One region of the Oceanicola sp. D3 genome, then DNA from elsewhere that is predicted to be linked to it. Evidence: riboswitches for the same ligand, from Rfam matches in the RefSeq annotation. Region 1 holds a riboswitch; the other holds the start of a gene.

Region 1 (3,394 bases):
AGGTGATGACCGCCCCGCGCCCGAAAAACCGCCGCCGCGCAAGCGCCCGCGCGACAGGTACCGCGAGAATCACGCTCAGGCTGGCCGAAACCACGGCCTGCCAAAGGGTGAACCACAGCGCATCCTGCGCCGCCGGGCCGACGGCGGCAAAGTTTTCGGCCCGCCAGGCCACGGCAGCGAGCGTGCCCAGCGTCACCGCCAGCACAAGCGTCGCCGCGGCCCCTGCGAGCCATCGGGTTATTGGCTGAGCCCCTGCCGCCATGTCTCTATCGCATCCGCCTTCATCGCCTCTGCCGTTGCGGCATCGACGTAGAGCACCTTGTCGGGCACCGGCAGGTTGCGGAAGGCCTCGGGCCACTTGGCCTCTTCCAGCTTGGCCGGGAAGCTCCAGTTGCCTTCCGGAATGGCCGTCTGGAACCCGTCACTGAGGATAAAGTCCATAAAGCTCTGTGCCAGTTCCGGCTGCTCGGTGCCTGCCAGCTTGGCCGCGAGCTCAACGTACAGATAGTTCCCCTCCTCGAAGATCGCGGCCTGCTTGGTTTCGTCACCCTCGGCAACGATGTGGTAGGCGGGCGAGGTGGTGAAACTCAGCACCATGTCGGCCTCGCCCTCGGTGAACATCCCATAGGCCTCGCTCCAGCCCTTGGTGACGGTGAGGATCTTGGGAGAAAGCCGCTCCCATGCCGCCCCGGCTTCTTCGCCGTAAAGCGCCTGCACCCACATCACCAACGCCAGCCCGGCGGCAGAGGCGCGCGGATCCTGAATCACGATCCGGGTGTCATCAGCCATATCCAGCATCGCCTCGAAACTCGCGGGCGGGGTTTCCATCCGGGTGCTGTCATAGATGAAGGCAAGGTGGCTCCAGTCGAAGGGGAGGAAGGTTTTGTCTTCCCAGGTCACCGGCATGGTCAGGGCCGAAACATCTTGCCCGTGCGGTGCAAACAGGCCCGATTCGGCGGCGCGGGCCATTTCATCCTGGCTCAGGCCGATGGCCACATCGGCCTCCGAGCGGTCGCCTTCCAGCAGGATGCGTGGCAGCACGTCGCCGGTGACAAACTCCAACTCGCAGCCGCACTCGGCCTCGAAGGCCTGCTTGATCGCGGGGCCGGGGCCCCATTCGCTGGCAAAGTAATCGGGCGCGTAGACCGTCAGGGTTTCCGCTGCCGCCGTGCTGGCGACAAGGGCAAATCCCGCGGCGATGAGGGGGGCTTTCATGGGTCATCCTCCATTGCATGCGGGCGGAGCGGGCAATCGAGGTGTCTCGAAACCTTCCCTCCGCCGGTTTTAGCCGGTTCAGGTTCAGCGGGTTCATGGCGCGCGCGGCCACATCTCAGCCCTTCTGCAAGGGCACCCCGAGGTGCGGCACACCATAGGGCCGCACCGGGCGATGGCAAGCAGGTCACGCTTGTGGAATATGCGCGGCTGTCCGTTTCCTTCTCAAGCGACCGCCCTAATGTTGTGGGCCTGATCAACGGAGACTTCCGCCATGCTACGCCGCCTCGCTACAGTTGTTGCCTTTGCGTTTGCCTTGCCATTGTCGGCCCACGCAGAGGAGGCGAACGGCTTTCGCTTTGCCGGGGTGTCGTTGGAAACCGGCGGCTTCCCTAGGGGGGAGCAATACAACCGGCTGTCGGGCACGGCCCATGCCGACTACGGGCTTGGCTGGGCTGACCTCGGGATTGATCTTACCCTGTCCACCGCCCGCGCGGGGGAGGCTGACCTGAGCACCGCAAAGGCGCTCTTTCACCTCACCACACGCCCGCTTGGCGACGGGTTCTCGGTTGGCCCTTACCTGTGGCTCGGCTCTCAATCCGAAGGGGGCGCCGCCTTTGCCATTGGCGGGGAAGCCGCGGTGCACCTGCCTTCGGGCTTTGGCGCGGAGCTGTATTTTGGCGAAACCCGTGGCGGTGCACTGGGCGTGGATGGTTATGCCACCAACCGGGGCCTGCGGGTGAGCTACACCGGGCAGGGGCGGTTCTCTGGCTACGGGGCGTTTTCAAAAGACACGCTGAACATGGCCAGTGGGGACCAAGACTTTTACCGCCTCGCCTTCGGGCTCGACACATGGCTTGATCTGCCCGCTGCCGGCACCTCGGGCCGTGCGGCTTTGCTCTCGGTCGCTGTCGGGCAGCACCACTTTGATTTGCTGGATGAGCGCGAAAACTGGGTTTCTGTCGGCCTCACGATCCCGCTTACGCAGGGCCGCTCTGAGCTGCCGGTGTTCTCCTCCCGGCGCGCGGTCACCCACAACCTGCCGTTGCCATGATCATTTTTATGTCGCGTTAACCGTTAGTTAACCTTCCTTAACCTAACGTCACCCTTTTGCAACATTTTGGGCCTTCGATGGCGATTGTCGCCAAACGGGCAACATGGGTGGCGGATTTGGTGGTATGTCCAACGACATAACGAAGGCGCTCCAAGCGCCTCGCGAAGACCAGTGTGGTTACGATCGCCCCCTTTTGGTTACCGGGGACTCGTTGCTGAACTGAATCGGCAGGAGCTCGGGATCCCCCCAGTGCCACCGGGGGCCTCTGAAAGAGCTGGGCGGTGGCACAGTCATCATCGTATGTCCCGAGCTTCTGCCGATTTGATTCTCCTTGGCAGGGCGCGGCGCAGCGGATAACTCCTTGCGACCAAAGGAGCCCGCGCACATGAGCCTCAACACCTTCGGCCACCTCTTCCGCGTCACCACCTGGGGCGAAAGCCACGGACCCGCCTTGGGATGCACAGTCGATGGCTGTCCTCCCGGCATTCCGGTCACGGCAGAGCAGATCCAGGTCTGGCTCGACAAGCGCAAACCCGGGCAGAACAAGTATACCACCCAGCGCCGCGAGGCCGATGAGGTCGAGATTCTCTCTGGCGTGTTCGAGGGCGTCACCACCGGCACCCCGGTGCAACTGATGATCCGCAACACCGACCAGCGCTCCAAGGACTATGGCGACATCGCCGAAAAGTTTCGCCCCGGCCATGCCGACATCACCTATTGGCAGAAATACGGAATTAGAGACTATCGCGGCGGCGGGCGCTCCTCTGCCCGCGAAACCGCCGCGCGAGTGGCCGCAGGCGGGCTGGCGCGCAATGCCTTGGCCAAGCTGGTGCCGGGCCTCTCGATCAAGGGTTTCATGGTGAGCATGGGCGAGCGCGCCGCCGACCCGGCCCGCTACGATATGGCCGAGATCGATAACAACCCCTTCTGGACGCCCGACGCGCAGGCCGCCGAAGACTGGGCCGGTTATCTCGACGAGCTGCGCAAGTCCGGCAACTCGGTGGGCGCGGTCATCGAGGTGGTCGCCAGCGGCGCGCCCGCAGGCCTCGGCGCGCCAGTCTACGGCAAGCTGGATACCGACCTTGCCGCCGCCATGATGAGCATCAACGCGGTCAAAGGCGTGGAGAT
Region 2 (3,394 bases), 400 kb from region 1:
CCCGCCCGCCATGACGAGCACGCGATCGGCAATCTGGGTGGCTTCGAACAGGTCGTGCGTGACCATCAGAACGGTGCGCGGATCTTGTGCAAGGCGCGCCATGAGCCAGCCCTGCATTCGCAGCCGGGTGACCGCATCGAGCGCCGAAAAGGGCTCGTCCAGCAGCAGCAGACGGGCGTCCTGAACCGTGGTTCGCAGGAAGGCCGCGCGCTGGCGCATCCCGCCTGAGAGCTGGTCGGGAAAGCTGTGCTCATGGCCCTGAAGGCCGAAGGCGGGGAAGAGAGCGCGCACCCTGTCTCGCGCCGCAGCCTTGGGGGTGCCGCGAATCTCCAGCCCGAGGCTGGCGTTTTCGAGGATCGTGAGCCACGGGAACAGCGTGTCTTGCTGGGGTTGATAGGCGATGGCGCTGTGGGGGAGTGACAGCGCGGCACCGTCCAGCAAGACGCGGCCTCCGGGGGGCAATTCGGCTGTCAGCTCGGGGGCCAGCACACCGGCGAGCCATTTCAGCACAGAGCTTTTGCCGCAGCCGGAAGGGCCGATCAGGCAGGTGAGCTGCCCTGTGGCGAGGTGCAGCGACAGATCGCTGACCAGTGGCACCTCTTCGGCCCGGATCGTCAGCCCCTTCACCTCAAGCATGGGACGCCCTCCGATACCGGCGCCCGGTGGCCCGGTCGACAAGCTGGATCAGGGCAAGGAGGGTGAGGGTCAGCAGGGCCGAAACGGTGACAGCGGAGAGCACGAGGTCTGCGCGGAAGTTGTTTTTGGCGGTCAGGATATAAATGCCCAACCCCTGCCGCGCGCCCGCGTATTCGGCAAAGATCGTCGCAACGATGGCATAGGTTGCCGAGATCCTGAGGCCGGAAAAGAAATGCCCACGGGCGGAGGGGAGCGTGGCGCGCCGGAACACCTGCCAGCGGCCCGCGCCCATGGACACCAGCTGATCGTGAAAGGCACGCGGCAGGGTGGCGTAACCGGCCATAAGGCTGACCACCATGGGAAAGAAGGTTACGAGGATGACCAGCAGCACCTTGGGCAGCAGGCCGAACCCGAACCACAGCACCATCAGCGGCGCGATGGCGACGATGGGCACGGTTTGGCTGGCGATGAGCAGCGGCATCATCCCCCGCCTCAGCCACCCGGCAAAATGCAGCGCGATGGACACGGTGAACGCGAAGGCGACCGAGAGGCCAAAGCCGATGGCGGCAACCTTGATTGTTGCGAAGGCATGGCGGGCGATGTCGCCCTGCTCAACCCGCAGGCCGCGCAGCACGTCGCTTGGCGCGGGCAGCACCAGAGGCGAAACGCCGGTAAAAGCCACGTAGCCCTCCCAACCTCCGAGGAAGGCGGCGGCCAGCAGGGCGGCCGGAAAGATATGTTGCCGAAACATCATGCGTGACCGAGCACGGGGGCGAGGCCCCGTGGCTTGAAGGTGTCAGCGCAGGCTTGGGCTGTTGGCCGAGGCGGTCAGGTCAATGGTGACATGCCCCTCTGCCGGACCGAACCGCAGGAAGGCCTGCCGCAAGGTCTCGAACACCGCGCCGGCATCACCGCGCAGCCGCGTGCAGAAGTTCTTCGTCTTGAAGAAGGTGCCGCTCTCTCTCAGGAAGTCGATGCAGCCGTAGATCTCATCCATATGCGCATCGCTGCCCATCACGTAGAGCGAGAACTGAACGTCGATCTCGACGCCGGCGGTCGGCGCGCTGCCGACGGCCTGCGCGGCAAGCTGCTTGCGGTCTGCTAGGCTCTCGCCCTGCGCGCGCTCCAGCACCTCGCAGCGGCAGGTCGCATCATCCGGCTCGCCCGGGCAGCCACGCGAGAGGGTGACATGCATGGTCACATGCTCCGGGCGCTTGGCCGCAGCGGCAAAGAGATCACGGATCGCGCCGAACAGTGGTTCGGGCGGGCCGACCATGAGAGTCGACATGTCGTCTGTCTCGATCCTGAGGTCGGACTTGTATGGGGTAAGGGCGGTGAGCCCGGTGGTGATGACATCCACGAAATCGGACGTCATCGGATAAAGTGACACTTGCGCGCCTATGAACATGCTAGCACCTCGCTCCGCTGGTATTATCCAGATCAGCTGTGAAAGGGTTCGCGCGGTCGCGCATCTCAGCCCCGAAAGGAGCACCCCTGGTTATGTGCGGGCAAACTGGGTCAGGCGGTGTGGGATGTCAACCGGCTGTAACCGGGGCGCTGAGGCTGGCGCCTCGGGTGCGCTCACCCATTCGGCCTGCAGGTTGGCGCTTGGGCGGGATTTCTGAAATGGCAACGCTTTGCCCCGGGTGCGCAATATTATTGCGCCGTGGTTGCGCCATCGGTGCAGACAGGCTATCGGCTTTCGCCACGCCACCGAAGGAACGTCATGAGCCAGAACGCCCCGCAAAAATCCATCAGCGCCAGCGACATTCTTGCCCGGAAGGGCGGCGTGCCGCTGGTGTGCCTGACGGCCTATACCACCCCTGTGGCCCAGCTTGCCGATGCCGAATGCGACCTTGTGTTGGTGGGAGACAGCGTAGGCATGGTGCTGCACGGCCTGCCCTCCACGCTGCAGGTGACGATGGAGATGATGGTGCTGCACGGCAAGGCGGTGGCACGCGGGTTGCGCCGGGCGCTGATGGTCGTTGACCTGCCCTTTGGCAGCTACGAGGAAAGCCCGGAGCAGGCCTTCAGGAACGCCGCGCGGCTGATGGCCGAGACCGGGGCCGGGGCGGTGAAGCTGGAGGGCGGGCAGCATATGGCCGCGACGATCCGCTTTCTGGTGGAGCGCGGCATTCCGGTCATGGCCCACATCGGGCTGACGCCGCAGGGGGTAAATGCCTTGGGCGGCTACCGGGTGCAGGGGCGAGGGGCTGATGCGGAGCGTATTCGCGCCGACGCCCGCGCGGTTGCCGAGGCCGGAGCGTTCTCGGTGGTGCTGGAAAAGGTGCCCGCGGCGCTGGCCGATACGATCACCGCCGAGGTGCCCATCCCCACCGTGGGCATTGGTGCCTCTGCGGGCTGTGACGGCCAGATCCTCGTGATCGACGACATGCTTGGCCTGTTCGACGCCTTCAAACCGAAGTTCGTGAAGCGATACGCGCATCTGGCCGAAGATGCCGCAGGGGCGATCCGGGCCTATGCCGAGGAGGTACGAGACCGGGCATTTCCGGGGCCTGAGCATGTGTTTGGCGACGAAGAGAGCAAGAAATGAAGATCCTGCGCCGAAAGGCTGATCTGCGGGCCGTGACCCGCAGCTGGCGGAGCGCTGGCGAGACAATCGGCGTGGTGCCGACGATGGGCGCGCTTCATGCGGGCCACCTCAGCCTTGTGGAGGCGGCCTGCGCCCGTGCCGACCGGGTGATCGTGACGCTCTTCGTGAACCCGCGCCAGTTCAACAGCCCCGAAGACCTTGCCA

What was found. Region 1 has a riboswitch for thiamine pyrophosphate ahead of FHY55_RS00745 (thiamine ABC transporter substrate binding subunit). Riboswitches for the same ligand answer to the same signal wherever they lie in the genome.
Region 2: another riboswitch for thiamine pyrophosphate. It lies ahead of FHY55_RS02815 (YkoF family thiamine/hydroxymethylpyrimidine-binding protein); the one in region 1 lies ahead of FHY55_RS00745 (thiamine ABC transporter substrate binding subunit).

What each region holds. Positions count from the first base shown of each region.
Region 1 covers NZ_CP040932.1:138,328-141,721, reverse strand. The annotation lists gene FHY55_RS00750 (thiamine/thiamine pyrophosphate ABC transporter permease ThiP) at 1-262, opposite strand, end outside; gene FHY55_RS00745 (thiamine ABC transporter substrate binding subunit) at 238-1,215, opposite strand; TPP riboswitch at 1,254-1,365, opposite strand; gene FHY55_RS00740 (hypothetical protein) at 1,487-2,266, shown strand; gene aroC (chorismate synthase) at 2,652-3,394, shown strand, end outside.
Region 2 covers NZ_CP040932.1:535,432-538,825, reverse strand. The annotation lists gene FHY55_RS02825 (ABC transporter ATP-binding protein) at 1-636, opposite strand, end outside; gene FHY55_RS02820 (ABC transporter permease) at 629-1,390, opposite strand; gene FHY55_RS02815 (YkoF family thiamine/hydroxymethylpyrimidine-binding protein) at 1,433-2,044, opposite strand; TPP riboswitch at 2,037-2,142, opposite strand; gene panB (3-methyl-2-oxobutanoate hydroxymethyltransferase) at 2,363-3,190, shown strand; gene panC (pantoate--beta-alanine ligase) at 3,187-3,394, shown strand, end outside.